One region of the Polaromonas sp. P2_G11 genome, then DNA from elsewhere that is predicted to be linked to it. Evidence: predicted binding sites of a transcription regulator. Region 1 holds the regulator's gene; the other holds the start of a gene.

What was found. The regulator sigma-54, encoded in region 1, starts transcription at its own class of promoters, with help from an activator protein. The targets are predictions, from matches to a motif close to TGGCANGNAANCTGCTTT.
Region 2: a site for sigma-54 is predicted at 11,598-11,615, ahead of AC1DWQ_RS22240 (ANTAR domain-containing response regulator). Genes of this name have one in related genera too.

Annotation. Positions count from the first base shown of each region.
Region 1 is NZ_JBFUFE010000004.1:572,350-587,685, forward strand. It holds gene AC1DWQ_RS16780 (THUMP domain-containing class I SAM-dependent RNA methyltransferase) at 1-1,198, opposite strand, end outside; gene AC1DWQ_RS16785 (RNA polymerase factor sigma-54) at 1,241-2,776, opposite strand; gene lptB (LPS export ABC transporter ATP-binding protein) at 2,921-3,712, opposite strand; gene lptA (lipopolysaccharide transport periplasmic protein LptA) at 3,727-4,353, opposite strand; gene AC1DWQ_RS16800 (thiol:disulfide interchange protein DsbA/DsbL) at 4,513-5,172, opposite strand; gene AC1DWQ_RS16805 (SPOR domain-containing protein) at 5,301-5,933, opposite strand; gene argS (arginine--tRNA ligase) at 5,988-7,673, opposite strand; gene AC1DWQ_RS16815 (PsiF family protein) at 7,809-8,105, shown strand; gene AC1DWQ_RS16820 (HTH-type transcriptional regulator ArgP) at 8,255-9,175, opposite strand; gene AC1DWQ_RS16825 (LysE/ArgO family amino acid transporter) at 9,272-9,910, shown strand; gene AC1DWQ_RS16830 (DUF2214 family protein) at 9,936-10,385, opposite strand; gene AC1DWQ_RS16835 (LysR family transcriptional regulator) at 10,404-11,330, opposite strand; gene AC1DWQ_RS16840 (shikimate dehydrogenase family protein) at 11,431-12,264, opposite strand; gene AC1DWQ_RS16845 (SDR family oxidoreductase) at 12,363-13,151, opposite strand; gene aroQ (type II 3-dehydroquinate dehydratase) at 13,173-13,622, opposite strand; gene AC1DWQ_RS16855 (Gfo/Idh/MocA family protein) at 13,692-14,744, opposite strand; gene AC1DWQ_RS16860 (TRAP transporter substrate-binding protein) at 14,825-15,336, opposite strand, start outside.
Region 2 is NZ_JBFUFE010000006.1:436,527-451,862, reverse strand. It holds gene AC1DWQ_RS22310 (NADH-quinone oxidoreductase subunit D) at 1-317, opposite strand, end outside; gene AC1DWQ_RS22305 (NADH-quinone oxidoreductase subunit C) at 341-949, opposite strand; gene AC1DWQ_RS22300 (NuoB/complex I 20 kDa subunit family protein) at 953-1,432, opposite strand; gene AC1DWQ_RS22295 (NADH-quinone oxidoreductase subunit A) at 1,487-1,846, opposite strand; tRNA gene AC1DWQ_RS22290 (tRNA-Leu) at 1,946-2,030, opposite strand; gene secG (preprotein translocase subunit SecG) at 2,146-2,562, opposite strand; gene tpiA (triose-phosphate isomerase) at 2,596-3,354, opposite strand; gene AC1DWQ_RS22275 (NAD(P)H-quinone oxidoreductase) at 3,351-4,349, opposite strand; gene pnp (polyribonucleotide nucleotidyltransferase) at 4,426-6,543, opposite strand; gene rpsO (30S ribosomal protein S15) at 6,764-7,030, opposite strand; gene AC1DWQ_RS22260 (pyridoxal phosphate-dependent aminotransferase) at 7,178-8,365, opposite strand; gene AC1DWQ_RS22255 (branched-chain amino acid ABC transporter substrate-binding protein) at 8,423-9,700, opposite strand; gene AC1DWQ_RS22250 (Hsp20/alpha crystallin family protein) at 9,842-10,243, shown strand; gene tsaD (tRNA (adenosine(37)-N6)-threonylcarbamoyltransferase complex transferase subunit TsaD) at 10,342-11,385, opposite strand; gene AC1DWQ_RS22240 (ANTAR domain-containing response regulator) at 11,625-12,257, shown strand; gene AC1DWQ_RS22235 (CmpA/NrtA family ABC transporter substrate-binding protein) at 12,612-13,856, shown strand; gene ntrB (nitrate ABC transporter permease) at 13,917-14,882, shown strand; gene AC1DWQ_RS22225 (ABC transporter ATP-binding protein) at 14,911-15,336, shown strand, end outside.

The sequences.
Region 1 (15,336 bases):
ACTCCGTCGCTTCTTCGCCCCAGGCGTTTTGTGCCTGCTCGCGGCCGGGGTTCGCCGAGCGGTCGCGCGATGTCTCGAAGGCGGGTTCTTCACGTGTGTCACCCCGATCACCGCTGTCCCGGTTCAGCGGCTGGCCAAATTCGTCGATGGGCTGGTTGCGGTGGTCCTGCTGCACGCGTCCTTCGGCCTGTCCTTGCTGGCGGCGCTGGTCGCGCCCCTGCACGCCGGTGATGCCGGCCACACCTGCCACATCAATACGCTCGCCGTAAGGCGGATTCACCAGCATCACGCCCGAAGGCGCGGGCGGCATGCGCTGCAGGGCGTCGCCGCCGCGGAATTCCACCGCATTGGCCACACCGGCACGCTCGGCATTGCGTTCGGCAAAGTCGACCATGCGGAAAGACACGTCGCTGCCGAACACCGGCGCTGTAGGTTCGGTGATGGCGGCTTCGGCCTGGTCGAGCAGGCCGTCCCAGACATGGCCCTGGAAGGGCAGGTATTTCTGAAAGGCAAAACGGCGGTTGATGCCGGGCGCAATGTTGCAGGCGATTTGCGCGGCTTCAATCGCGATGGTGCCCGAGCCGCAGCAGGGGTCATAGAGCGGCACGCCTTCTTTACAGAGCTGATCCCATCCGCTGGCGGCAATCATGGCGGCGGCCAGGGTTTCCTTCAGCGGGGCATCACCCTTGTCTTCGCGCCAGCCGCGCTTGAAGAGCGGCTCGCCCGAGGTGTCGATGTAGACCGTGACGGTGTCCGTCGTCAGGTGCACGTAGACGCGCACGTCGGGCCAGCGCGTGTCGACGCTGGGCCGCACGTCGTCGAACTTGGCGCGAAAGCGGTCGGCGATCGCGTCCTTGATCTTCAGCGCCGCGAAGTTCAGGCTTTGCAGCGGGCTGTGCTGGGCCGTGATCTCGACCTTGAAGGTCTGCTTGGGCGTGAACCAGATTTCCCAGGCCACGTTGGCAGCTGCGTTGTAGAGGTCTTGTTCGCTGCGGTACTGGTTGTGCTGCAGCTCGATCAGCACGCGCTGCGCCAGCCGGCTGTGCAGGTTGAGCTGCAACGCGTCGCGCCACGAAGCCTGCAGCTGCACGCCGGCGCGCCAGGCTTTGCCGTCGATCCCGGTGACACGCTTGACCTCGGTGGCCAGCAGGGTTTCGACGCCTGCGGCGCACGGTAAAAAGAGTTGGAGTTGATTCATGACTGACTTTGAGGGGCGGGGCAGCGCGGCCTGATTGGGCGGCTAGAGTGATTTGCGCAGGTTGGCGGGCGCGATGCGGAGCGCCTCGCGGTACTTGGCCACGGTGCGGCGGGCGCATTCAATGCCCTGCTCCTTGAGCATTTCGGAAATCTGGTTGTCGCTGAGCGGCTTCTTGAGGCTTTCTGACGAGACAAATTGTTTGATGAGCGCGCGCACCGCTGTGCTGGAAGCATTGCCGCCGGTTTCGGTGCCGAGTGCGGAACCGAAGAAATACTTGAGCTCGAAAGTACCGAAAGGGGTGCCCATGTACTTGGCCGTGGTCACGCGGGAGATGGTGGACTCATGCAGGCCCAGTTCATCGGCGATTTCGCGCAGCACCAGCGGCCGCATGGCGAGTTCGCCGTGCGTGAAGAAGTTTTTCTGCCGTTCCACAATCGCGCTGCTTACGCGCAGGATGGTGTCAAAGCGCTGCTGGATGTTCTTGATGAACCAGCGGGCCTCCTGCAGGCGCTGCTGCAGCGCCTGGCCGCCCTGGCCTTTGTGCTGCTTGAGGGCATTGGCATAAATGTCGTGCACGCGAAGGCGCGGCATGACGTCGCCATTGAGCGAAACCTTGAAGCCCCGGCCCGATTTGATGACGATGACGTCGGGCACGATCAGGTTGCGCTCCACGTTCACAAAGCGGCGCCCGGGCTTGGGGTCGAGCCGGCCAATCACCGTGATGGCGCCCTTGATGGCGGCTTCGGTGAACCCACACAGGTGCGACAGGCGCTTGACATCGCGCTTGGCCAGCAGCTCCATGGGTTGCTTGCACATGGCAATGGCTGCGCGGGTTTCTTCGCAGTCCTTGCAGTCCAGCAGTTGCAGGCTCAGGCATTCCGCCAGGTTGCGCGCACCGACACCGGCAGGCTCCATGTGGTGCAGCAGCTTGAGCGCCATCGCAAAACGCTGCTCCAGCTCTTCCGCCTGCGCCATGTCATCTCTTGCAAGACCGGCCGCGAGCGACGCCAGGCTGTCTTCAAGGTAGCCGTCGTCGTTGAGCGATTCAATGAGGAAGTGCAGCGCGGCGCGATCTTCCTCCGACAGGCGCAAGCTCAGCGATTGCCGGTGCAGGTGGTCCTGCAGCGACTCATGGCTGCCCGTGAGGTCGGAGGCCTCGGCTTCGCTCTCTTCATTGTTGTTCTTGCGCGCCGGTGCGTCGCTTCCCCACTCGCTGTCGTCGGGCGTGGTTTCTACCGTGCCATCGCCTTCCCAGCTTTCCTCGAGCTTGGGCTCCGCACTGACTTCTGCGTCATTCGGGGCTGTAGCGCCAGTCTCGTCTGCGCCGCCAGCTATCGAATCCGTAGCAGATTCAAACTCGCGGCTGTCCTGGCTTACCGGCGTGTTGATGTGCTCCAGCCCAAACTCTTCGCGCACCGCCGTCTCTTCCGACACTTCCAGAAACGGGTTTTCGTCGAGCATCTGCTCGACCTCCTGGCTCAACTCAAGCGTCGACAGCTGCAACAGCCGGATCGACTGCTGCAGCTGGGGCGTCAGCGCAAGATGCTGCGAGACGCGGAGTGACAGGCCTTGTTTCACTGGATTTTCAAATGTGCGGAAAGATAAAACGACATGTCTTCGGCCAGCAGGGGCCGCGGAACTGGCTTCGCCAGGCCGCAGGCGCCGTCCCCAGAGGGGGAGAGGGAGCTACACGAAGTGAGCGACAACAGGGGGGAACCATCTTCACATCTTGAAGTGTTCGCCGAGATAGACTCTTCGTACATCGGCGTTGTTCACGATCTCGGACGGTGTGCCTTGCGCCAGCACATGGCCGTCGCTGATGATGTAGGCGTGGTCGCAAATGCCCAGTGTTTCACGCACGTTGTGGTCGGTGATCAGCACGCCGATGCCGCGCGATTTGAGGAAACCGATGATGCGCTGGATTTCGATCACGGCAATGGGGTCGATACCGGCAAAGGGCTCATCCAGCAGGATGAAGCGCGGCTGGGTTGCCAGCGCCCGCGCGATTTCGACCCGGCGGCGCTCGCCGCCCGAGAGCGCCGGTGCCGGTGAGTTGCGCAAATGATCTACCCGCAAATCCTGCAGCAGCGCGTCGAGCCGCGACTCGATGTCTGCGCGCCCCAGCGGCTTTCCGGTTTTGTCGAGCTGCAGCTCCAGCACGGCACGCACGTTTTCTTCGACCGTGAGCTTGCGGAAAATCGACGCTTCCTGCGGCAGGTAGCTCAGGCCCAGGCGGGCACGCAGGTGAATCGGCATGTGCTCGACCGACTCGCCGTCGATGGAAATTTCGCCTGCATCGGCGCGCACCAGGCCCACGATCATGTAGAACGAGGTCGTTTTGCCCGCGCCGTTGGGGCCCAGCAGGCCCACGACTTCGCCTTTTTGCACGGACAGCGAAACGTCCTGCACCACCTTGCGGCTGCCGTACGATTTTTGCAGACCTTGCGCAACAAGGCGGCTGGGGGTCAGGGCAGGAGCGGCCGGGGCCGCTGAAGTGTCAGTCACCACATCCATCTGTGCAGGTCTTTCTAGTTCTTTTCATTGCCCAGCGTCGTGCTGGGGCGCAGAACCGGGGCTGGGCCTGCGGGCGGCGCCGCGACGGGGGCCGAGGCTGTCGCGCGGGGTGACAGCATGGCGCGAACCCGTCCTGTGGGGTTGCTGGCCGTACGATTTTGCGCGCCCCCATCCACGGTGAAGACGTCGGTGTTGTTGTCGTAAACAATCAGGCTGCCGGTGGTTTCGTCCACCAGGGTGGCGCCGTTGTAGCGGCGCACCACCGCCCGCTTGATGAACTTCACCAGGTCTGCACGGCTGTCATATTCAATGCGTTCGCCTTCGCCTTCGATGTATTCGTCTACGCCGTCACGCTTTTTCCGGTAAAACGCCAGCTTGCCGGGCGCCGCGATGGACACCGCCTGCTGGTAGCCTTCGGGATCCTGCATGACGTCAACGCGCTCGCCGCGCACGATGGTCGTGCCCTTGGTGATCACCACATTGCCGGTAAAAACACTGGTTTGCTTCAGGTCGTCATAACGCAGGGCATCTGCCTCCGCATTCATGGGCTTGTCCCGGTCGGCTTTTTCGGCGCTGGCCGGGAAAGCCACCCCCAGCACCAGGATGACCGGCAGGATGAACGAAAAAATGGGGTGTTTCATAAGGCACGAATCTTGCTGCTTGGTGTTGGGCCATTGTAGCCATGCCAGCTCCGGGAATGGCTTGCACGGGGAATATTAGGGGCATAAAAAAACCCGCCGGAAATCGGGCGGGTTTTGTGAGCCAGTGTTTGGCGCGGCGCACGGCCGCAGGCGCTTTCTTTATTTGGCCTTGCGGGATTGCGCGATCAGGTGATCTGTGACCTGCAGCGCGCGGGTCATGGTTTGGGTCTGGTCCGACGAGGTGTAATAACGCCCCGCGATACCCAGCGACGGCACGCCGGCCACTTTGTAGCTATCCTGCAGCTGTGTGGCCTTGCGCGCCTTGGAGGCGACCGAAAAGGAGTTGTAGAACTCAACGAATTTGGCCTTGTTGAGGCCCTGCTTTTCAGCCCATGCAGCTATCAGTTCGGGCGTGTTGAGCGGTTGTTTTTCCACGTGGATCGTAGCAAACACCTTCTTGTGAAGTTCCTCAATTTTGCCCATGGCCTCAAGCACGTAATACAGGCGCTGCTGAGGTTCGAAATCGGGGCGGAAGGACACTGGAACACGCCGCACGGACACGTCCTTGGGGATCTGCTTCATCCAGGCTTCGAATTGCGGCTCGAAGGCGTTGCAATGGGGGCAGTTGTACCAGAAGAATTCCACCACCTCGACCCGGCCGGCGGCGGTCTCGGTCGGCGCCGGCTTGTCCAGCGTCAGGTAATCCTCGCCGTCCTTGAAGGCCTTGGCCTGGGCTTGCGCCAGGGTGGGCAGGGCGGCGACGCCGCCGAGGGCGGCTGCTGCCGAGGCGGCTGAAAACGAAAACTCACGGCGTTGCATCAGATTTTTCTCCTGGAATGACGGAAATAGCCCGGAAACCGCCCCTCTGGCGGATGCCTCGTGGCGCGGGGTATAGGGGTTTGTACACCAGCCTCGTGAAAAGTTCAGCCTATCGTTGGACGAGGGCTTCAGCGCTGGACCCGGACCAGCGCGGTTTCAATGGAATTGTTGTCCAGGCGCTCCTTGGCCTTGTCGGCATCTTCCTTCTTGTCGAAAGGGCCAAGGCGCACGCGGTACACGGTGCGGCCCGCCTGCTCGCGTTCCGACACTTTGGCCTGCATGCCCAGCAGCAACAGCTTGGCGCGTTGCTGTTCCGCATCTTCCGGCGTGCGAAAGGCACCGGCCTGAATGAAATAGCTGAAGGGATCCGCTCCCGGACCGGACGACAGGCCTTCGACCTTTGCCTTTGCCAGATCGCCCAGCGGATCGGCAGGTGCCGGCTTGGCCACCTTGGTCGGCGCCGAAGCGGCGGCCCTGGGGGCGGGCCCGGCGGAGGGGTCGGGTACCGGAACACCAGGCACTTCAACCGCTGCCGGAGGCGGCGGCTTGGGCTGGTTCTTGCCGGCCAGCGGGGCGTTCGGGTTCCAGTCCTTGTTTTTCTTGGCTTCAACAGCGTCGCTGTCGGGGTTGCGTGCCTGGCTCTTGTTCATGAAAGGAACCGGCACCTTGGTGATGTAAACCGCCACCGCCAGCGCCGCGCCCAGGCCGATCAGCGCGCCAATGATCAACCCCAGCAGGGTTCCGCCTCGTTGTGTATTCATACCTTGCCCACGTTCATTGCCTTGTCCTGAAATTCGCATGGTTTTCGCTACTGGTTACATCTTGCGCGGGGCGCTCACGCCCAGCACTGCGAGGCCATTGTGCAACACCTGCGCAGTCGCGGCGACCAGCGCCAGGCGTGCCTGCTTGACGGCCTCGTCGTCTACCAGGATGCGCTCGGCATCGTAATAGCTGTGATAGCTCGCCGCCAGCTCGCGCAGGTAAAAAGCTACATCGTGCGGTGCCAGGCCGGCGGCCGCATTGGCAAGCATGTCAGGGTACTTGGCGAGCAGCAGCATGAGTGCCTGGGCCTGCGGGCTGTCGAGTGCCGACAGGTCCACGGATTTCAGCTTCGCTTCGTCGCCGCCCTGGCCGGCCCAGATGGTGAGGATGGAGCAGATGCGCGCGTGCGCCATCTGCACGTAATACACCGGATTGTCATTGCTCTGTGCCAGCGCCAGGTCAATATCGAACAGGAACTCCGTGTCCGGCTTGCGACTGAGCAAAAAGAAGCGCACGGCGTCGGCGCTGGTCCATTCGATCAGGTCGCGCAGGGTGACGTAGCTTCCGGCGCGCTTGGAAATCTTGACCTCTTCGCCGTTGCGCACCACGCGCACCATGGTGTGCAGGACGTAATCGGGGTAGCCCTGGGGAATGCCTTCGCCGGCGGCCTGCAGCCCGGCGCGCACGCGGGCAATGGTGCCGTGGTGGTCCATGCCCTGGATGTTGATGGCCTTGCCGAAGCCGCGCTCCCACTTGGCCAGGTGGTAGGCCACGTCGGGGACGAAGTAGGTGTAGCTGCCGTCGCTCTTTTTCATCACGCGGTCTTTGTCGTCGCCGTAGTCGGTCGACTTCAGCCACAGCGCGCCGTCCTGCTCGTAGGTCTTACCGGCGTCTTTCAGTCTGGCCACGGCGCTATCGACACGGCCCGAGCTGTACAGGCTGGACTCAAGGTAGTAGTTGTCGAACCTGACCGAGAAAGCCTTGAGATCCAGGTCCTGCTCGTGGCGCAGGTAGGCCACGGCGAACTGGCGGATCGAATCGATGTCGTCGACATCGCCCGAGGCGGTGTATTCGCGGTCGTCCGACTTGACGGTCTTTTTGGCCAGAAAGTCGGCCGCGATGTCGGCGATGTAATCGCCGTTGTAGGCCGACTCGGGCCAGCCGGCGTCACCGGGCTTGATGCCTTTGGCGCGCGCCTGCGTGCTGGTGGCCAGGGTCTGGATCTGCACGCCTGCGTCGTTGTAATAGAACTCGCGCCAGACTTTCGCGCCCTGAGTGGCGAACAGGTTGCAGATCGCATCGCCCAGCGCGGCCTGCCGCCCATGGCCCACATGCAGAGGGCCGGTCGGGTTGGCCGAGACGAACTCCACGATCATCTTGCGCGCCGGGTCGGCGGGCTGTACGCCGAACTGCGCGCCGGCGGCCAGCACTTCGCGCACGGTCTCCTGCTTGGCGGCGGGCTTCAGGCGGATGTTGATAAAGCCCGGCCCGGCGATCTCGATCGCGTCCACCCAGCGCTCGAAGGCCGGAGCCTTCAGCAAAATGGCACGCAGGTCTTCCGCCAGCTGGCGTGGATTGAGCTTGAGCGGCTTGGCCAGCTGCATGGCGGCCGTGCAGGCGAAGTCGCCGTGGGCCGCCACCTTGGGGGATTCAAAGGCAGCTTTGTCGCCTGCGCCGGGGGAAAGGTCTTCCAGCCCCGCAGCCAGGGCCGCGAGCAGGTCTTTTTTAATCGAGAGCATGGGCTGATTTTACGGTTAAGCCATCTGCCGTTCGGACCCCTCAGATACCCGGTCATCGAATTTGCCCGGCGCGGCGTTATGTGTTGGAATTCCAGCCGGAACTCAAACCTGATTCCCCAACCCAATGGAGCCACCATGAAAAAGCTGTTATCCCTGATCGCCGCCGTTTTTGCCGTCTCGATGGCCTTGTCTCCGGTGGCGCACGCCGCGGACGCTCCAGCCAAAACCGCACAGCAAACCAAAATGGGTACCTGCAACAAGGACGCTGAAGGCAAGAAGGGCGACGAACGCAAGGCATTCATGAAAGAGTGCCTCAGTGCCAAGAAAGAAGCGCCAACGCAGCAAACCAAAATGAAAACCTGCAACGTCGACGCCAAGGGCAAAAAAGGCGACGAACGCAAAGCGTTCATGAAAGAATGCCTGAGCAAGTAAGCCAGTCGTATCCAGCCGAACCAGCCCGCCATGGATGTCATGGCGGGCTTTTTTTGTGTCAGCGATTTCTTGATGAGCGCTATTGAGTTGATAGCTGCTTGCGCCCATCCGCAAAGCGCAGGCGGCACTTTTTGCTTACAAATACACCGTCACATCTGTAGCAACTCCCCTTGCGCCGCCTGCTTGACCGCCTGTGTCAATCGTTGCGCCGCAACGGATTCACGTGCCCAGTGCTGCCAGTACAGCCGCACGTCGACCGTGCTGCCCGGCAGCACTTCCTGCAGCGGCGGCTTGCGGGTGCGCGCGGCCAGCAACAGGTCGGGCACCATGCCCCAGCCCATGCCAAGCTCCAGCGCAAGCTCGAACGCATCCACCGCCGGCACAAAGTGGCGCGGGTACAGCGCGTCGCGCAGCCCGAAATGCTGTTCAAGAAAAGTATCCTGCAGCGCGTCCTTGCGGTTGAAGATCACGGCAGGGCTGGCCAGCAGGCGATGGGCCAGCCGGTTCGGTGCGGCCTTGCCACCCGCCGCGGGCTCGTTCCACTGTGCCACCAGTGCGGGCGAGGCCATGCAGCGGTAACGCATCACGCCCAGCGGTTCAGCCACGCAGCCCCGCATAGCCTGCGCCAATGCAGTCACGCAGCCCGTGACATCTCCGCTTTTCAGGGCTTCGTGGGTGTGATCCTGATCGTCCACCACGACATCGAGCAGCAGGCCGTGAGTGTGCAGGGCTGTGGCCACGCCCGGCAAGAACCACGTGCTCAGGGAGTCGGCGTTCACCGCCACACTCAGGCTTTGCAGGCGCGCGGACTTTCCCCCGCCCTGCAGCCCGGCCAGCAGGTCGCCTTCCATGAGGCGAACCTGCCGGGTGTGCCCGAGCAAAGCCTGACCGGTCGACGTGGCGCGTACCTGTTTGCCGCGCACCAGGAGCCGCTGCCCCAGTGCGTTTTCTAGTGACTTGATGCGCAGGGACACGGCAGCCAGCGTCAGGCTCAGGGCCTTGGCGGCTTCGCCGAAACTGCCGTGCTCAATCACGGCGGCCAATGCTTCAAGTTGTCGGGCATCGAGCATGTTGTTAGGCACCTACTAAATCAATTAATAATTGACTAAAGCTAGTTTTAGTTAATTCTATTTAACTATTATGAACCCTGGCACACACTTGCGGCCATGAACCCGCTCACCGCCCCCGCCTTCCTGACCGGCATGGTCCTCAGCCTCTCGCTCATCATGGCCATAGGCCCGCAAAACGCCCATGTGATCCGCATGGGCCTGCTGCGCCAGCACCTCTGGCTGACGGTTGCCGTCTGCGTGCTGACTGACGTGGCGCTCATCGGCCTGGGTGTGATGGGGCTCGCACAGCTGGGCGGCCTGTCAGACAAACTGGTGGGCGCCATGACGGGCGCGGGTGCGCTGGTGCTGATGGTGTACGGAACACACGCGATGCGCCGCTTTGTGCAGCCGGCGCCGCAGGCGGCAGAAGGCGCGCCCCTTGTCGCCGAAGCCATGCCGCGCCGCAAAGCCATCGGGCTGGCACTGGCGCTGTCGTGGCTCAACCCGCATGCCTGGCTGGACACCGCCGTGGTCATCGGCACCGCATCGCTGGCTTACGCCCGGCCGGACAACGCCGTGTTCGGCCTGGGCGCTATCACGGGTTCATTGCTGTGGTTTACCGGCCTGGGCGTGGCGCTGTGGTGCGTGGGGCGTAAGCTCAACACGCCGGTCATATGGCGCGCCATGGACATGTTGGTGGCGCTGATGATGTGGGGCACCGCCTTCTGGCTGGTGCACGGCCTGTTTTCAGCCTGACGCCGGCTGCAGCACTGGCGTGCGCCTAACCAAAGCCACGGGCCAGAAAGACGGCAGCCAGCGGAATGAACGGCAGGATGTGCGCCTGCACCATCACCAGCCGCCGCGCTTGTTTGACTTCCAGCGAATCGGGCAGGGCACCGTTGGCGCGCAACTCCCGGCGCCAGCGCGAAAACATCATGGTGGGCTTGATGGAAATCAGCCCGATCACCAGGAACATGACGAGCTTGACGTACAGCAAGGGGTTATGGGCGTACCAGGCCGCGCCCTTGCTGCCCAGAAACACGCGCGCCAGGCCGGTCAGGAACACCGCGCCGGCCGAGATGCCGTAGACCATGTCGATCTTGCCGAGCCTCTCGATCACGGCGGCGTCCAGCCACTCGGTGCGGCACAGCGCCGCCTCGCTCGCCAGAAAAACCACCATGGTGAGAATCGCCAGCAGGTGGGCATAGGCCAAAAGAGATTCGAGAACCATCGTCGGGATCCTTTCCAGTCAGGGTTTTGCGGCGGCTGGCGACGAGCACCAGAACTCCGGTTGGCTGTAATGGTGTTTCAGAAAATCCAGCCACAGGCGAACCCGCAGGGGCAAGTGTTTGCGTTGCGGAAATACGGCGTAAATACCGTTGGGCGGCGCGGCAAAATCCTCCAGCACCGCTACCAGCTGGCCGGCGGCAATTTCCGCCTCGACCTCCCAGGTGCTGCGCCAGGCAATGCCGTACCCTCCCAGGCACCAGTCATGCAGGACCTGGCCGTCCGAGCAGTCGAGCGGCCCGCCCGGCTTGAGATGGATCAATTCGTCCTGGACCCGGAACGCCCAGCCCCGCGTTTGCGAGGCGTCGCTGGACAGCGTCAGGCAGTCAAATTTCGCCAGCTCGCTGGGGTGCTGGGGCGTGCCGTGGCGGGCCAGGTAAACCGGCGTGGCCACGCACAGCCGGCGGTTGTCAGCCATGCGCACACTCACCAGCGAAGAGTCCGGCATGTCGCCGACGCGCACTGCGCAGTCAAAACCCTCGCCGGCCAGGTCAACCACCCGGTCGCTCAGGTTCAGCGAGATCGTGACATCGGCATGCACTTCGCGAAAGCGCGTCACCAGCGGCGCCACATGGCGGCGGCCAAAGCCGGCCGGCGCGGTGATGCGCAGATGCCCGCTGGCCTTGACGCCGCCGGCCGATACGCTGGCTTCGGCGTTGGCAAAATCAATCAGCAGGCGCTGGCAGTCTTCAAGAAAGGCGCTGCCTTCGTGTGTGAGCGTGATGCGCCGGGTGGTACGCACCAGCAACTTGACGCCCAGGCGGCCTTCCAGTGCATCAAGCCGCCGACCCATGATGGCAGGCGCCACGCCTTCGGCGTTCGCGGCGGCAGTCAGGCTGCCGCGCGTCGCAACCGACACGAACGATTCAAGCTGCTTGAGTTTGTCCATGCTGGATTATGTCTATGAACGTCTGAAATCAGACGTTTTTAGCATTGATTCCAGTACTTCCCACCCAGGACGCACGGTGCGTGCGTCCTCTTACACTTTTTTAATAACTCAGCCGTGCCACCGACCGCAAGACGTCCGGTGTGGTGGTCGGCAGGCCAAAAAATTCCAGGTAGGCCGGGATCTGCTCGAACAGCATGTCCGAACCCACCTGCACGGTGCAACCTCGCGCCTTGGCCGCCGCCAGAAACGCGGTCATTTCCGACTTCATGACCACTTCGCCCACAAAACTGCTGGCTGCGATACGTGAAACGTCCATGGGCAAGGGATCGCCTTCATTCATGCCCATGGGCGTGGCATTGACCACCAGGTCGTAACCCGCCGGGTCGTTGGAGCCAGTGGAAAGTTCCAGTGCCGTGTAGTGCTGGCGTAGCCGCCCTGCCAGGGCCTGCGCAGAGTCCGCATTGACGTCGCACAGCCCCAGCGCGCGCGCGCCGGCCTTGGCCAGGGAAGCCGCGATTGCCGAGCCCACGCCGCCGCTGCCGACGACCAGGGCACGTTTGCCGCGCGGATCAAAGCCCTTGCGCTGCACACCGCGCACAAAGCCCTCCCCATCGAACATGTCGCCCACGAGCTTGCCGTTCGCGTCGCGCTTGACGGCATTGCAGGCGCCGGCGATGCGTACCGTGGGTGTGGCTTCGTCCAGCAAATCGACTGTCGTGACCTTGTGCGGCATGGTGATCAGCGCGCCTAGGAAATTCTCCAGGCAAGACACCGACCGCAGAAAGGCCGGGTAGTCTTCGGCCTTGCAACCCATGGGCACGACCACCGCGTTCACTCCCGCCTGTTCAAAGTAGGGGTTGTAGATCATCGGCGCCTTGAAGGAATGCGTCGGGTAGCCGATGTGGGCGATGAGTTCGGTATGGCCGTTGATCATGGAGGTTCCAGAAATTTGCAGTTAAAACCGCTGTTGAAAATAACGCCGAATAATCAGTGCTGACGGTCATTCGCCGGCAACAAAGACGCTTTTGACGATCAATACAGGCCAGGGGTGCCACCGCCGTCCACAGCGATGGCCGTGCCTTGAATGTGGCGGGCACTCTCCGAACACAGGAATATCGCAAGTGCGGCGACATCCTCGGGCGTACCCAGCCGGCTGAGTCCCTCGCGTGCGATTTGCGCTTGTCGTTCTTCTTCGACGGGTTTTCCACTTGCGGCTGCACGCTGCTGAAACAGCTGCGCTACACGGCCGGTTTCAGTCAAGCCCGGAAGAATGGCGTTGACATTGACGCCGTCCCGCTTTCCAAGCCCGGACAGGCCCTTGGTGAAGTTGTGCATCGCAGCGTTGACCGACCCACCGATCAGGAAGCCCGGGTCGGGCGTACGGGCAGCGCCGCCAATGATGTTGACAACGTGCCCACCCGCAGTTTTCAGCATCGGCCAAAACAGGCGGCACAGGTTCACACAGCCGAAGAACTTCAATGCAAAGCCGTCATGCCATGCGTCCTCCGGAAGATCCAGAAACGCACCGGCGCGCGTGGCACCCGCGGAATTGACCAACACGTCACAGCGTCCAAATCTTTCGGACACCAGGGTGAATACCGCTTTGCAACCTTCTTCGCCTCGAAGATCCGCAGCGCATATCTCAGGGCGGATTGCTCCGGTACTGGCAATCGCATCCGCGGCAGTCTTCAGGTTCTCAATGGACGATGCGGCCAAAACGGTCTGTGCACCGCGTGCAGCAAACGCAGCGGCGATGCCATGGCCAATGCCCCGGCTGGCGCCACTTATGACGATGACTTTTCCAGCGAACTCCTGTGACATGGCCGCTCTCTTTCTGATGATTTACGAAACCCTTGCGGCATTGATCGCCGAAACAGCGGCGCGCAAAGCCAGCAGGTAGCTGTCAGCGCCAAAGCCGCAGATCTGCCCCTTGACGATTTCGGCGAACACCGACACATGGCGGAAAGGCTCACGGGCGTGGATGTTCGACATGTGAAGCTCGACAACCGGCACGGTGAGGATGGCCAGGGCGTCGCGGATGCCGTAGCTGTAATGCGTCCAGGCGCCGGCGTTGATCAGCACGGCGTCGACCTTGTCGGTGAATGCCTGGTGAATCCGTTCGCACATGTCGCATTCGCTGTTGGTCTGGAAATGTTCCACCTCGGCGCCGAGCTCCCGGCCCAAAGCCTGCAGGCTGGTGTTGATTTCGTCCAGCGTGATGGTGCCGTACTGCGCCGGATCGCGCTTGCCGAACATGTTGTGGTTGATGCCGTGAAGCATGAGCACTTTCATGGTGATTTCTTTCCTGGTGGTTGACGTTGTTTGTGGTGGTTTGATTTGCATGTGGGAGGGTCGAGTTGCTTAAAAAACGGGCAACTCGATCACCTGGCCGGTTTGGGCGGCCTGTGCGATGGCCTCGGTGACGCGCAGGTTCAGCAGGCCGTCGCGGGCACTGACCAGCGGCGGTGCTTCACCACGAATGACGGCGCCGAAGTGCTCCAGCTGGTGCTTGAGGGGATCGTCGCGGACCATGTCGGCCACGCTCTCGTCAAACGGCTTCCACCAGGAACGGTCTTCCGGCCTGGGATAGCTTTTCAGGCGCATGGTCGGAATCGACAGGCTTCCGTTGGTGCCCGAAATCACGTAGCAGTCTTCGTCGCCATAGCTTGGGTAGGCCTTGTTTTCCCGGGAGGTTTGCTCCCAGCTGCGCGCGCAGGCGGCGGTGTCCGACAGCATGAAGCTGCCCAGCGCGCCGTTGGCAAAACGCAGATTGATGGCCACCGTGTCTTCCACCGGAAAACCGCGTGTGGCATTGGAGGCAAAAGCCTGCACCGCCACGATGTCACCGCACAGCATGCGCAGGTTATGCACCTCATGGATCATGTTCAGCAAAATGGGGCCGCCGCCGATCTCGCGGCGCCATGGCGCGTCTTCATAGTAGCGGTCGGGCTTGAAGAATGTGGCGCTACCCATCACGGCGACCAGCTTGCCGAGTTTTCCCGAATCCACGATTTCCTTCGCCTTGGCCATGATGGGGCTGTGCGCGCGGTGGTGGCCTATCAGTACCTTGGCGCCCGTTTCAGCGACCGCCTTGACCAGCTGTTCGCCTTCGGCCAGCGTGGGTGCGATGGGTTTTTCCAGCAGGATGGGAACGCCCGCCTTGATGCACTGCAGGGCCTGCGGCACGTGCAGCTGGTTCGGCGTCGCAAGGATCACGCCGTCGGGCCGGTCTCTGGTGAACAGCTCGTCCAGCGATTGGTAGAGGGGCACACCCGCCTTGGCGGCGATAGCCTTTGCCGCCGGCGCAGGATCGACAATGGCCGAAAGGATGCACGTAGGGCTCTCTTGAGCCACATCCATGTGGGCGAGACCGATGTAGCCGGCCCCTGCGACAGCGATGCGGATTTTGCTCATGAAGGAAGATACCCGGAACCGGAATGAAAGAACAGGCCGGCCGGCGCTCCGGTGCGCTGGGCCGGCCGGGGCGTGAAATCCTATTTGCGCAGTTTGGCGAGCTCTGCCTGCAGCGCGCCGACCACATCGGCACCCACGATGGCTGAGTGCTTCTCGATCACGGGCTTCATCTTCTCGCGGAATTTAGCCATCTCCGCGGGACTGAACTCGCTGACCTGCATGCCGTTCTTCTTCAGGTTTTCGAGCGCAGTGCCGGACTGTTCACGCGAGGCCTTGCGCTGGTACGCAGCAGCTTCGGCGGTCGCATCCGAGAATATTTTTTTCTCATCATTGCTCAGGGTGTCCCACAGCTTTTTGCTGACAATGACGGTTTGCGGGTTGTACTGGTGGTTGGTCACCGCCAGGTACTTTTGCACTTCGTAGAACTTGTTCGCGTTGATGACCGTGAACGGGTTTTCATGGCCGTCAATGGCCTTTTGCTCCATCGCGGCATAAACCTCGGGAAAAGCCATGGGCGTCGGATTGGCGCCCAGGGCGGTCACCCAGTCGATGTTGATGGCATTGGGAATCACGCGCAGTTTCAGGCCGGCAA
Region 2 (15,336 bases), on a different contig from region 1:
CGCGTGATTTCGGCGTACATCACGCGGATGTACTGCGCGCGCACCGGCACGTCGACGCCGAGCAGCTTCTCGATGGCCAGACAGTAGGCGTGCTCGTTGGACATCATCGAGACGTAGTCCAGCCTGTCCATGTAGGGCAGCGACTGGATGTAAGTCTTGCTTTCGGCGAGCTTTTCAGTGGCACGGTGTAGCAGGCCAATGTGTGGGTCGGCGCGCTGGATCACTTCGCCGTCGAGCTCGAGCACCAAGCGCAACACACCGTGCGCTGCGGGATGCTGTGGCCCAAAGTTGAGCGTGTAATTTTTGATTTCAGCCATGGGGTATCTTCTGTCGACGCTGCTTACTGCAGGCCGCCGTAGTTGTCTTCACGGATCACACGCGGAGTGATCTCACGCGGCTCAATGGTGACCGGCTGGTAAATCACGCGCTTTTGCTCAGGGTCGTAGCGCATCTCCACATGGCCCGAGGTCGGGAAATCCTTGCGGAAAGGATGGCCGATGAAACCGTAATCGGTCAGGATTCGACGCAGGTCATTGTGGCCTTCAAAGATGATGCCGTAGAGATCGAAGGCTTCGCGCTCGAACCAGTTGGCCGAGTTCCAGATGCCATTGAGCGAATCCACCACGGGGAAATCGTCGTCGGGGCAGAACACCTTGAGGCGAACGCGCTGGTTGAGGCTGACGGACAGCAGATGCGACGCCACGCAGTAGCGCAGGCCGTCGTACTGACCGTCCTTGTATTCGGAATAGTCGACACCACACAGATCGATGAGCTGCTCGAAGCGGCAACCTGGCGCATCGCGCAGCAGGGTTGCGGCCGCGAGGTAATCGGCGGCGGCGACCGTGAGGGTGATTTCACCCAGAGCGGTCTTCAGGCTTTTGACCTTGTCGCCGAGCACCGCATGAATCGTTTCGGCGAGTTGTTCCATGGACACAGGAGAAGAGGACATGCTTTATGCCCTCGCAATCGTGTTGGTGCGACGAATTTTCTGCTGTAGCTGGATGATGCCGTACATCAGCGCTTCGGCCGTGGGCGGGCAGCCGGGCACGTAGACGTCCACCGGCACGATGCGGTCGCAGCCGCGAACCACGGAATAGCTGTAGTGGTAATAGCCGCCGCCGTTGGCGCACGAGCCCATGGACAACACCCAGCGCGGCTCCGACATCTGGTCGTACACCTTGCGCAAGGCCGGGCCCATCTTGTTGCACAGCGTGCCGGCCACAATCATCAGGTCGGACTGGCGCGGGCTGGGACGGAACAACATGCCGAAGCGATCCAGGTCGTAACGCGCCGCGCCCGCATGCATCATTTCGACGGCGCAGCAGGCCAGGCCGAACGTCATGGGCCAAAGCGAACCCGTCTTGGCCCAATTCACCACCGAGTCGTAACTCGTGGTCATGAAGCCTTCGTTGAAAACACCTTCAAGTGACATACCCGTACCTTTGTGGCGTGACCCGCCTAGAGAACCCTCGGGATTCTTAGCTTCTTATTCCCAGTCCAGCGCACCCTTTTTCCACTCGTAAACAAAGCCCACGACCAGAATGCCCAGGAAAATCATGACGGACCAGAAACCGACAGGGCCGATTTCCCTGAGCGCCACGGCCCAGGGAAAAAGAAACGCGATTTCGAGGTCAAAAAGGATGAAGAGGATGGCGACCAGGTAGTAGCGCACATCGAATTTCATGCGGGCATCTTCGAAAGCCTCGAAGCCGCATTCGTAAGGGGAATTTTTTTCGCTGTCGGGACGCACGGGGCCCAACAAACGCCCCAGGACCTGAGGCACCACACCGACACCCACACCAACCAGAATAAACAAAAGAACAGGAAGGTATTGATCGAGGTTCATCGTGGATTCAACTTCTGAAAAGCCACTTGCGCGGTTTGCTTCAGCTTGCCGTTTGAGCCGACAACATTGCCGGAGCACTGCTGCCGATGCATGTCAATCTGGTGCGGACGGCGAGACTCGAACTCGCACACCTTTCGGCACTACCCCCTCAAGATAGCGTGTCTACCAATTTCACCACGTCCGCGGTATTTAACTGCCTGGATGGCATGAGGAACCTTGCGGTTTTTGGCTTTCCAGACAGTCTTAGAGTTTACCCCGAAATATTGCTGCTCCCGACTGCGGGCAACAGCAAAATCTCGTTATTTCGTCGGGATTTGCGCAGCACCGGACGCGGCAGGCGCAGGCGGGACAGGAACTGCCGTGCCAGTACTTGCAGGCGCAGAGGTTCCCGGAATCTGGGCCGCACCGGAAGCTGCAGCAGCCGGCGCCGGAGCGCTCACGGCGGCCCCCTCCAGGACGCTGGAGCTTGTGCGCGCAGGAGCATTGCCAAAGTAAGCAAGCAGCAAGGTGCAGGCAAAAAACAACGCGGCGAGAACGCCGGTAGTGCGTGACAGGAAATTAGCACTGCCGCTGGCGCCAAAAAGGCTGCCCGAACCGCCACTGCCAAACGCCGCGCCCATGTCTGCGCCCTTGCCGTGTTGCACCAGGATCAGGCCAATCATGCCGAGCGCCGAAAGCATCTGCACAGCGAGGACAATGGTTAATACAACGTTCATATCTACTCCTAAATTAATAGCGTTCTGCGCCTGTCAGTTGCGGGCTGCAGCAATAATTGTCAAAAAATCGGGGGCTTTGAGCGACGCACCGCCAATCAGGCCACCGTCGATATCGGGCTGGGCCAGCAGCGTTGCCGCGTTGGCCGCGTTCATGCTGCCGCCATACAGAATTTTCACGCGGGCAAACTGATCTGTAGCCGCCTTCAATTGGTTGCGCAGCACCAGGTGCACAGCCTGCGCCTCTTGCGGAGTCGCTGTCTTGCCGGTACCAATCGCCCATACCGGTTCGTAGGCCACCACGATTTCGCTGATGCAGTGGCCATTGGTGTGGATCACCGCCGCGAGCTGCCGCTTCACGACTTCTTCGGTATGGCCTGCCTCACGCTCGGCCAGCGTTTCGCCAACACAAACGATGGGGGTAACACCGCAGGCCAGTGCAGATTTTGCCTTGTCGGCGACCGTCGCATCAGTCTCGCCGTGATGCTGGCGCCGCTCCGAGTGACCAACGATAGCGAAACGGCAACCAAACTCCTTGAGCATGGCGGCACTGACTTCACCCGTATAGGCGCCACTGGCATGAACGGACACATCCTGTGCGCCCAGTTCAATGGCAGACAGGCCGGGTTTAGCAGCCCGCAATAGCTGAATCTGTGCCAGGTAAGGCGCAGGAACACAAACCGCCACCTCACATGCCGGAGGATTGGCCAGCCCACTCGCCAGGGCATCCAGCAAGGCTGCGTTGGCCTCCAGGCCGCCGTTCATCTTCCAGTTACCAGCAATAAGCTTCTTCATGGTGTCGGTGACCAGGTTAAGACGATTTTGCCGACATGCTGGTTGGACTCCATCAATGCATGCGCCTTGGCCGCATCAGCCGCCGCAAACGTGCTGTGAATCACCGGCTTGACAGCACCGCTCGCAAGCAGTGGCCACACCTTATTCCTCAATGCATTCGCAATGGCGCTTTTGAACTCGACAGATCGCGCACGCAAGGTTGAACCGGTGACGGTCAAGCGCTTGCGCAACACCAATCCCGCATTGATCTCGGACTTGACCCCGCCCTGTATCGCAATGATGACCAGACGGCCGTCCTCGGCCATGCAGTCAACTTCTCGCGCAACATAACCACCGGCAACCATATCAAGAATGACGTCGACGCCCTTCCCGTTGGTCAGCTTTTTTGCCTCTTCGGCAAAGTCACTGGTCTTGTAGTTGATGGCATGGTCCGCGCCCAAAGCCACACAGGCAGCGCATTTTTCGTCGCTGCCGGCCGTTACCAGCACCGTGGCCCCCAAGGCCTTGGCAATCTGGATGGCCGTAACGCCGATACCGCTGGAGCCGCCCTGGATCAGCAAGGTTTCACCCGGCTGCAGGTAAGCGCGCTCAAACACATTGCTCCAGACGGTGAAAAAAGTCTCGGGCAAAGATGCCGCCTCGATGTCGCTCAGCCCTGAAGGCACCGGCAGGCACTGCCCAATCGGAGCAACACACAACTCGGCATAGCCACCACCCGCGACCAACGCGCAGACACGGTCACCGATTTTGAGGCCGGCTACGGCCATGGCCACGGCATCGCCGGACACGATCACACCCGCGACTTCAAGCCCGGGAATGTCGGACGCCCCGGGCGGTACCGGGTAGTGACCCATGCGCTGAAGAACATCAGGGCGGTTGACGCCACTGGCGCTCACGCGAATCACTACCTCGCCAGAACCTTCGATGGGCGCCGGGCGATCAGCCAGGCGCAACACCTCAGGCTTGCCGTAGGAGGTAATTTCAACAACTTTCATGGCGTATCAAGGTCATTTGAGTCGCCAGCCCTCTGTACAAGAGCGCAAGCAGCTACAAAATCAATAGCAGTATTGATCAGCCCCGGTCTTGGTCCTGGGCCGGACGGTCGAGCAAAGCCTTCATCGACAGCTTGACACGGCCCTTCTCGTCGGTCTCCAGAACCTTGACCTTGACGATCTGGCCTTCGCTCAGGTAGTCGGTGACCTTCTCGACGCGCTCGTGGGCGATCTGGCTGATGTGCAGCAGGCCGTCCTTGCCGGGCAGCAGGTTGATCAGGGCGCCGAAGTCCAGGATCTTGGTGACCGGGCCTTCGTACACCTTGCCGATTTCGACCTCAGCGGTGATCTCGGCGATGCGGCGCTTGGCCTCGTCGGCCTTGGCGCTGTCATTCGACGCGATGGTGATAGTGCCGTCTTCCTCGATGTTGATCTGCGTGCCGGTTTCTTCGGTCAGCGCGCGGATGACGGCGCCGCCCTTGCCGATCACGTCGCGGATCTTCTCTGGGTTGATCTTCATGACGTAGAGACGCGGCGCGAAGTCGGACACTTCAGCCTTGGCTTCGCCCATGGCTTCCTGCATCTTGCCCAGGATGTGCATGCGGGCTTCCTTGGCCTGGGCCAGCGCGACCTGCATGATTTCCTTGGTGATGCCCTGGATCTTGATGTCCATCTGCAGCGCGGTGATACCGAAGGTGGTACCCGCAACCTTGAAATCCATGTCGCCCAGGTGATCTTCATCACCCAGGATGTCGGTCAGCACGGCAAAACGGTTGTCTTCCTTGATCAGGCCCATGGCGATACCGGCCACGTGGGCTTTCATCGGCACACCGGCATCCATCAGCGACAGGCAGCCGCCGCAGACCGAAGCCATGGACGAAGAGCCGTTGGACTCGGTGATCTCAGACACCACGCGCATGGTGTACGGAAACTCTTCCTTCGACGGCAGCACGGCGATCAGCGCGCGCTTGGCCAGACGGCCGTGACCGATTTCGCGGCGCTTTGGCGAGCCGACACGGCCGGTTTCACCGGTGGCGAACGGAGGCATGTTGTAATGCAGCATGAAGCGGTCTTCGTAGTCGCCCGACAACGCGTCGATACGCTGCGCATCGCGCTCAGTGCCCAGCGTGGTCACGACCAGCGCCTGGGTTTCGCCGCGCGTGAACAGGGCCGAGCCGTGGGTGCGGGGCAGCACGCTGTTGCGGATTTCAATCGCACGAACGGTGCGCGTGTCGCGGCCGTCGATGCGGGGTTCGCCGGCCAGGATCTGGCTACGCACGATCTTGGCTTCGATGTCGAACAGCATGCCTTCAACGGCCACGCCGTCGAATTCCACGCCGTCGGCCTTGAGCGCGGCCATAACGTCGGAGGTCACCACGCGGCAGGCTTGCGTACGGGCTTGCTTGGCGCGGATCTGGTAAGCGGCTTGCAGCTTGGCACCGGCGAGTTCGTTGACCTTGGCGATCAGCGGCTCGTTCTTGGCGGGTGCTTTCCAATCCCAGACCGGCTTGCCGGCGTCGCGTACGAGTTCATGGATCGCGTTGATGGCGATGTTGCCCTGCTCATGGCCGAACACCACGGCGCCGAGCATGATCTCTTCGGACAGTTGCTGGGCTTCGGACTCGACCATCAGCACGGCGGCTTCGGTGCCGGCCACGACGAGGTCCATCTTCGAATCCTTGAGCTGGGTCTTGCCGGGGTTCAGCACGTACTGGCCGTCGATGTAGGCCACGCGAGCGGCGCCGATGGGGCCATTGAACGGGATGCCGGAGATCGACAACGCAGCGCTCGAGGCGATCAGCGCAGGGATGTCGCCTTCGACCTCAGGATTCAGCGACAGCACATGGATCACGACCTGAACTTCGTTGAAGAAGCCTTCAGGGAACAAGGGGCGGATCGGGCGGTCGATCAGGCGCGAAGTCAGCGTTTCGAATTCGCTGGGACGGCCTTCGCGCTTGAAGAAGCTGCCGGGAATGCGGCCAGCGGCGTAGGTTTTCTCGAGGTAGTCGACTGTCAGGGGGAAGAAATCCTGGCCGGGCTTGGCATCGGTCTTGGCGACCACGGTGGCCAGTACCACGGTGCCGTCCATGTCAACGACGACGGCGCCGCTGGACTGGCGTGCGATTTCGCCGGTTTCCATCGTGACTTTGTGCTGACCCCATTGGAAAGACTTGGTGACTTTGTTGAAAATGCTCATGTTCTTATCTCCACTAAATTCACGCACTTGAGGCAGTGCGGGAGGCCCGGAGCGGCGGCTGGCTGAACACGATGCCATTCCACAAAATGCCTGGAATCAGGGGCCTGACCAGGGCTTTTCTTGTGGAATGACACAGCGCGTGCTCGTTTTGCCTTGCTCCGAAGTAAAAAGCGCCTGAGCTAGTGAACTAACTCAGGCGCTTTCAAATCGTTGCTACCGATTACTTGCGCAGGCCAAGCTTGGCGATCAGCGCGGTGTAACGTTCGGCATCTTTGGACTTCAGGTAGTCCAGCAGCTTGCGGCGGCGGCTCACCATGCGCAGCAGACCGCGGCGACCGTGGTGATCCTTGGCGTTGGCCTTGAAATGGGGGGTCAGTTCGTTGATGCGGCCGGTCAGCAGCGCCACTTGAACTTCAGGGCTGCCGGTGTCGCCGGCGGCGCGTGCGTTGGCCTGAACGATTTCGGCCTTGATTGATTTTGCAATCATGTTTTCTCTTTCTTGCACCGAGGTGCGCTTGCGAGCGAAGCAGCGTTCCCGACATGGGAGTGAATAAACCGCTTTCGTCGTGTTCCGGCATGAAAAAGGCTCAAAAAGAGCCTCAATTTGCGCAGAGCCTTGGATTATAGCCTGAGATCATTCCCCAAGCCAGCGCCTGAGGCGTTCCACCCCCCGCCCCAGCCGAGCGACATCCTGGCTGGCGAAACACCAGCGCAGCCAGCCCTGAGCCTCGGGCCCGGGATTGACCATGAATGCATTGCCGGGCGCCAGGCCCAAGCCCCCCTCCACCACCAGACGTTTGGCGGTCTCCAGAGAGTCCCCGAAGCGCGCCTGGTCTTCCAGGCGGAAAAAGGCGTACATGCCGCCTTTGGCCGGTGCCAACTGCACGCCCGGCACGGCCTGCAGCAGCGGCACCAAAGTGTCGCGGCAGGTTTTCAGATGGGCAACCACCCGGGGCGTGATATCGGCCGTGCGTTCGATGGCCACCAGCCCGGCCCGCTGCACGAACACCGGCGCGCAGGAGGTGTTGAACTCCACCAGCTTGCCCATGTGCGGCGTCATGGCAGCCGGCATCACCAGCCAGCCCAGGCGCCACCCGGTCATCAAAAAGCTCTTGGAAAAGCTGTGAACCACCACGAGGCGGTCTTCGGGCGCGGCGATATCCAGAAAACTGGGGGCGCAACCATTAGGGGTGGGCTCGTAATACAGGCGCTCGTACACCTCGTCCGCCAGAATCCAGGTGCCCGTCTTGCGGCAATGCGCCAGGATGACCTCTTGCTCGGCGCGCGACAGCGTCCAGCCGGTGGGATTGTTGGGCGCGTTGACGATGAGTAGTTTGGTTTTCGGCGTAATGGCGGCCAGCAGTTCGGCCACATCAAGCCGCCACTCGCCTGCCACCGGCTTGAGGCTGACGCATTTGACCTGCGCGCCCATGATGGCCGGCTGGGCCGTCAGGTTGGGCCAGACAGGCGTCACGGCCACGACTTCGTCGCCGGCATCCACCAGCGCCTGCACCGCCAGCATCAGCGCATTGACGCCGCCTGAGGTCACCGCAATGCGTTCGGCCGTGATCGGCGCGGCCCCCGCACAGCGCAGGCCCGCCGCGTAAGCGGCAATGGCCTCCCGCAGCTCTGGCAAGCCCAGGTTTTGCGCATAAAAAGTCTCGCCCTGCTGCAACGACGCAGCCGCCGCCTCGCGGATAAAGGCCGGCGTGACCTCATCGCTCTCGCCAAACCAGAACTTGAGCACATCATCGCGCCCCATGCCCGCGTTGGCCACCTGGCGGATCATCGATTCTTCAAGATCTAAAACAGTTTTTCTCATGGATAGTCCGTCCGCCTGTGCCGGCTTCAATCAATTATTCAATCAGCCAATTTGAACTCAAGGCCGGACCATCTTGCAGCTGTTAGGCTGCTCGGCCTTTTCGGGCGAAATCGTCTTGATGACGCGAAAGCCGTAGCCGGAACCTTCCACGTCAAATTTCACACCCGGCGAACCCTGCTTGCCCATCAATGCCACCAGCAGCGGTTGCTGGAACTGGTGGTCGGCCGAGCGCATCGCGCCTTTGTGGCCCACGAAAGTAACCGAACTACGCTCCAGCTGCGCCGCCACCGCCCCGGCGTCAGCACTGCCCGCTTTGTCAAGGCTTTGGGCCAGCGCCTCAATCATGAGCTGCATGCGCATGTGAACATAGTCGTCCTGAGGCTTGGGAAAGCGCTGGCGAAAGGATAGGTAGAAGGCTTCGGACTGCGCGCCCGCCTCATTCGGGAACCAGTCGGCCACCGCTATCACCTTGCCCACGCCGGCGTCGCCCAGCGCACCCGGCACGCCCAGCGCGTTGCCATAGAAGGTATAGAACTTGCCCTCGTAACCCACTTCCCTTGCCGCCTTGATCAGCAGCGTCAGGTCGTTGCCCCAGTTGCCCGTGAGCACTGCCTGCGCTCCGCTGGCCTTGATCTTCGCGGCATAGGGAATGAAGTCCTTGACACGGCCCAGCGAGTGCAACTCGTCGCCCACGATCTGCACGTCGGGTCGCTGCGCGCCCAGTTGCTTGCGTGCCTCACGCAGCACGGCCTGCCCGAAACTGTAGTCCTGGCCTATCAGGTAAATGCTTTTGAGCGCCTTGTCGTCCCGGAGCACATCCATGAGCGCGGCCATGCGCATGTCTGCATGCGCATCAAAGCGGAAATGCCAGTAGCTGCACTTTTCATTCGTCAGGATCGGGTCGACCGCCGAATAGTTGAGGAACACCACGCGCTTGTTCGGCTCACGCTCGTTGTGCTTGTTGATGGCGTCAATGAGCACCGCCGCAATCGCCGAGGAATTGCCCTGCGCCACGATGGTCACACCGTCGTCAATGGCCGAACGCAAGGCCGCCAGCGCCTCTTCGTTCTGGCCCTTGCTGTCGTAGCGCTCAACGACCAGGTTGCGCGGGCCGCCTGCCAGCTTCACGCCGCCACGCGCATTGACGCGCTCAGTGGCCCAGACGAGGTTGCGGAACACCGCTTCGCCGGTATTGGCGAATGCGCCTGACAGGCTTTCGATCAGCGCAATACGAACAGGTGCCGGGACAGGCGGCTGGCTTGCGGTCTGCGCGAACGCCGCCGCCGAGGCGCAAAGACATAGGGCCATGAGGAAGCGTTTCAAGTGTTTCTGCATAAAAAAATAGACCCTGGTCTTTTGCCTGATTTGGCTTGAATAAACCGCTTGCACACCTAACTGGGGTGCAAGCGGCAATCACGGTGAGCGCCGCGCAGTGTAAGGGGAAAACACCCCTTGTTCATCCATCAAGGAATAGCCATGTTTTACTCTCTCGCCCATCGCCCTGCCCGCGCCTTTCATCGCCACTACGCACCCGTCGTGAGCAACGGCGCCCTGGAAAAATTCCTCAACGACACCTTCTCCTCGTTGTCTGACACCGGCGCCGCCAAGGCCGCCAACGTGGAAGACCTCGAGAAGGCATATACCCTGCAATTCGACGTTCCCGGCCTGGCCCGCGAACAACTGGATATCGGCATTGAAGGCGACGTGGTTCGTGTCTCCAGCAAGGAAGACGCACCCCGCAAAATCAAGGCCGCATGGCGCTTCCCGCTGGAAATCGATACCGCCAACAGCAGCGCCAAACTGGAAAACGGCGTGTTGACCCTGACACTGGGCAAAAAAGTCCCTGTCAGCAACGTCACCCACCTCGACATCCAGTAACCACCGACCAAAGCCGGTTAGCCGTCCCTGCCAGCCGGGGCCGTGGAACCGGCTTTGCCGGGCCGCAGGCGCAGCGGCCCCCTCGGGGGGACGGGGAACTACGCGGCGCGAGCGACCGTGGGGGTCAAACTCCAGCGCGGCTTCACATCAAACGTGTAGTCGCGCTGAAGCGTTTCAAGCCCCGCCTGCAGCCGCATGCCGGCCGCCAGCGCAATCATGGCGCCGTTGTCGGTGCACAAATGCAGTTCCGGGTAATGCACACGAATACCGCGTTGCTTGCACACGGCATTGAGCTGGCTTCGCAGCAGCGCATTGGCGCCCACGCCGCCCGCCACCACCAGGCGTTTGAGCCCGGTTTGCGCCATGGCGGCCAGTGATTTTTTCACCAATACCTCCACGATCGCCGCCTGCGTGGATGCCGCGAGGTCGGCCTTGCGGCTGTCCAGCTCCGCACCCAATTTTTTGGCCTGAGTCAGCACTGCGGTTTTGAGCCCGGCAAATGAAAAATCCAGGTCACCACTGTGCAGCAAGGGTCGCGGCAACTTGAAGGCCGCGCAGTCGCCGTGCTCAGCCAGCTTCGACAGATGGGGCCCGCCGGGATAAGGCAAGCCCATCAGCTTGGCCGACTTGTCAAAAGCCTCACCTGCCGCATCGTCAATGGTTTCACCGAGCAATTCGTAACTGCCGACCCGGTCCACCCGCATCAGCTGGGTATGGCCGCCAGACACCAGCAGCGCCACAAAAGGAAACTCGGGCGGGTCGGCGCTCAGAAAGGGCGACAGCAAATGCCCTTCCAGGTGATGCACACCCATCGCAGGCTTGCCCAGCGCCGCCGCCAGCGAGCAAGCAACACCCGCCCCCACCAGCAGCGCACCCGCAAGCCCAGGGCCGCGTGTATACGCCACCACATCCACTTGCGCCAGGCTGCTGCCCGCCTCGGCCATCACCTGATGCGTCAAAGGCAAGACACGCCGGATATGGTCCCGGCTCGCCAGCTCAGGCACCACACCACCATAAGCCTGGTGCATGTCGATCTGGCTGAACAAGGCGTGCGACAGCAGGCGCGGCACGCCACTGCCGCTGGCATCCACCAGCGCCACACCGGTTTCATCGCAACTCGATTCGATTCCCAAGACTCTCATCCTTCGAGTGTAAAGCCCCCCGTTCAGGCTCACTACGTGTAGCCTGCCCCCTCAAGGGGGCGGTGCCTGCGGTCTGGCAAAGCCAGTCCCGCGGCTCCCGCTGGTTGAGCCCCTCCTCAACCCAGCATGAGCCCTGGAACCGGCTTTGCCGGGCCGGAGGGCGGGCAGACCCCTCGGGGAGGTAAGGAGTTACACGCAGTGAATGACCGTGGGGGCACGTTTCTTGCACTAAATCCTGCATGACGCCGTCCCAATCCCTGCGCCTTGTCATCATCGCCCCGGACCTGCTGGAGTCCGTGTCCGATGACGACCATGCGCGGGAGCTGGCCGAGCGCTCGCGCCAGCTGCGCATCGGATTGCTGGAAAACGGTTACAACATCGTCGCGGTGCTCCCGGCCGATACCTTCCTGGACGAGCGCCTGGCGCAACTGCAACCCGACATGATCATCGTGGACGCCGAAAGCGAGGCCCGCGATTCGCTGGAGCATGTGGTGATGGCGACGCGGGACGCCCGTCGGCCCATCGTGCTGTTCACCAACGACAACGACACCAGCCACGTGAAGGATGCCGTCGCCGCCGGCGTGTCGGCCTATGTAGTGGCCGGCCTCTCCCCGGACCGCATTCGGCCTATCCTGGACGTGGCCATGGCGCGCTTTGAGCACGAGCAGGGCCTGCGCAAGGAACTGGCACACGCCAAAACAGAGCTGCATGACCGAAAAGTCATAGACCGGGCCAAGGGCATGCTGATGCAGCGCCAGGGCCTGACCGAACAGGCCGCCTTCGAAAAGCTGCGCAAGGCAGCGATGGATAAGGGCCTGCGGCTGGGCGAAGTCGCCCAGCGCATGCTCGACGCCCTGGATTTGCTGGGATAAATCCCGGGCCTGATCTCAGGTAACCCTCAATTGGTGCACCGCACAAATACGGTGCAAGCATCAAACCACCGCCTCGCACCGCCTTTCCCCGCAGCCACTGGTGCAGGCAGTGCGTCCGGGCACTTTCCCTTCTCAAAACGACCCGCTGTCACAGCACTCAGCATCGCTGGCACAGCTTTTGCAATGCCCTAGGCACTGGTCAAAGATGGCCAACCGGCACAGCACTTCAATGGCGAAGTGTGTGGTGCCCCCAAGGAACAAAGGCGTTCGCACCCTGCATCACGTTCAACGTGTTGCCCGGGTCGAGCGCCTTTTTGTTTTTGTCTTTCGTTTTAACTATCAGGAGCCGCTGACATGACTGAACTGCTGAAATCTTCGCTGACTCGCCGTACCGTGCTGCAGGCCGCGGCCGTGGGCGCCGTGGGCATCAACCCCGCCCTGCGCGCTGCCGTCTATGCCCAGGGCTCAGACGCACCAGAGAAGAAGGAAGTCAAGATCGGCTTCATTCCGCTGACCGACTGCGCCTCGGTGGTCATGGCCTCAGTGCTGGGCATTGACCAGAAATACGGCGTCAAGATCATCCCGACCAAGGAAGCCAGCTGGGCCGGCGTACGCGACAAGCTGGTCAACGGCGAACTGGACTTCGCCCATGTGCTCTACGGCCTGGTCTACGGCGTCCACATGGGCACAGCCGGCCCCAAGAAAGACATGGCTGTGCTGATGACGCTCAACAACAACGGCCAGGCCATCACGCTGTCCAAGAAACTGGCCGACAAGGGCGCCATCGACGGCCCGGGCCTGGCCAAGCTCATGGCCAGCGACAAGCGCGAATACACCTTCGCCCAGACCTTCCCGACCGGCACGCACGCCATGTGGCTTTACTACTGGCTGGCCGCCAACGGCATCAACCCGATGAAGGACGCCAAGGTCATCACCGTGCCGCCACCGCAAATGGTGGCCAACATGCGCGTGGGCAACATGGACGGCTTCTGCGTGGGCGAGCCCTGGGGCCACCGCGCCATCATCGACGGCATAGGCGTGACCGCCGTGACCACCCAGGACGTCTGGAAAGACCACCCTGAAAAAGTGCTGGGCACCACGGCCGACTTCGTCAAAAAATACCCCAATACAGCGCGCGCCGTGACCGCCGCCATCATCGAAGCCGGCAAGTGGATTGACGCCAGCCTCTCCAACAAAAACAAGATGGCCGAGACCGTGGCCGACAAGAGCTACGTCAACACCAGCGTGGACGCCATCAACCAGCGCATCCTGGGCCGCTACCAGAACGGCATGGGCAAGACCTGGGACGACCCGAACTACATGAAGTTCTACAACGACGGTGCGGTGAGCTTCCCTTACCTGTCCGACGGCATGTGGTTCCTCACGCAGCACAAACGCTGGGGCCTGATCAAGGAGCATCCGGACTACCTGGGCATCGCCAAACAGATCAATCACATCGACGTCTACAAACAGGCCGCGACGGCTGCCAAGGCGAGCGTTCCCAAAGACATCATGCGCAGCAGCAAGCTGATGGACGGCACGGTGTGGGACGGCAAGGACCCGAAAAAATACGCCGACAGTTTCAAGGTTCACGCCTGAACACCCACGCTATATCCACGCTACACCCCACCCAACCTTCCCACGTAAAGAGGTGACGCCATGGTCAGTGCCGTATTTCACAACCCGCTGGAGGCGGCAACCCCTGCAAGCCGCAGCAACGAAAGGCCCAGAGAGGCCGTCGCTATCAATTCGATAGCTGGCGGCGCTTATCCAACGGGCTCCGCAGCCAAAAACAACATGAACGTTTCAATAAAACCCATGCCCGCCACCAAGCCATCCCGCGATGCCTCCTGGCTCTGGCTCACCATCCTGCCCCCCCTGTTGGGCCTCGGTTTGCTGGTGCTGATCTGGGAGCTTGTTTTCATGGGCACGGCCGGCAGCATTCCCTCGCCCAAAGACACCTTTGTGCAGGCGGTGCAGATCTTCAGCGACCCGTTTTACAGCAAGGGGCCGAATGACCAGGGCGTGGGCTGGAACGTGCTGTCGTCGCTCAAGCGCGTGGCCATGGGCTTTGGCATGGCGGCCGTCGTCGGCATACCGGTCGGCTTCATGATCGGTCGCTTCAATTTTTTGAGCCGCATGTTCAACCCGCTGATCAGCCTCTTGCGCCCGGTGTCGCCGCTAGCCTGGTTGCCGATTGGTCTGCTGGTCTTCAAGGGTGCCAACCCGGCTGCTATCTGGACCATCTTCATTTGCTCCATCTGGCCCATGATCATCAACACGGCTGTCGGTGTACAACGCGTGCCGCAGGACTACATGAACGTGGCGCGTGTGCTCAATCTCAGCGAGTGGAAGATCGTGACCAAGATCCTCTTTCCTGCCGTGCTGCCCTACATGCTGACCGGCGTTCGTCTGGCTGTCGGCACCGCCTGGCTGGTGATCGTGGCCGCCGAGATGCTGACCGGTGGCGTCGGCATCGGCTTCTGGGTCTGGGACGAGTGGAACAACCTCAACGTCAAGAACATCATCATCGCGATCTTCGTGATCGGCATCGTCGGGCTGGTGCTGGAGTTCGCACTGATCAAGCTTGCAACAGCCTTCACGTTTGAAGAAGTCAAGAACTGAACCGCTCGAACAAAAGGAGAACCAAGCCATGACATCCTTCACTACCAAGTACATCGAGATCCAGGGCGTAGAGCAAACTTTCAAGACCAAAAAGGGGCCGTTCTGCGCACTGCAGAACATCAACCTCACGGTAGCCAAGGGCGAGTTCGTCACACTGATCGGCCATTCAGGCTGCGGCAAATCCACGCTGCTCAACCTGATTGCCGGCCTGACCACACCCACCGAGGGCAGCCTGCTGTGCGCCAACCGCGAAATCGCCGGCCCCGGACCCGAGCGGGCCGTCGTATTCCAGAACCATTCGTTGCTGCCCTGGCTCACCTGCTTCGAGAACGTTTACCTTGCCGTCGAGCGGGTTTTTGCGGCCACGGAAAACAAGGCCCAGCTCAAGGCCCGCACCGACGCCGCACTGGCCATGGTCGGGCTGACGCCAGCGGCGCAAAAACGTCCCGGCGAG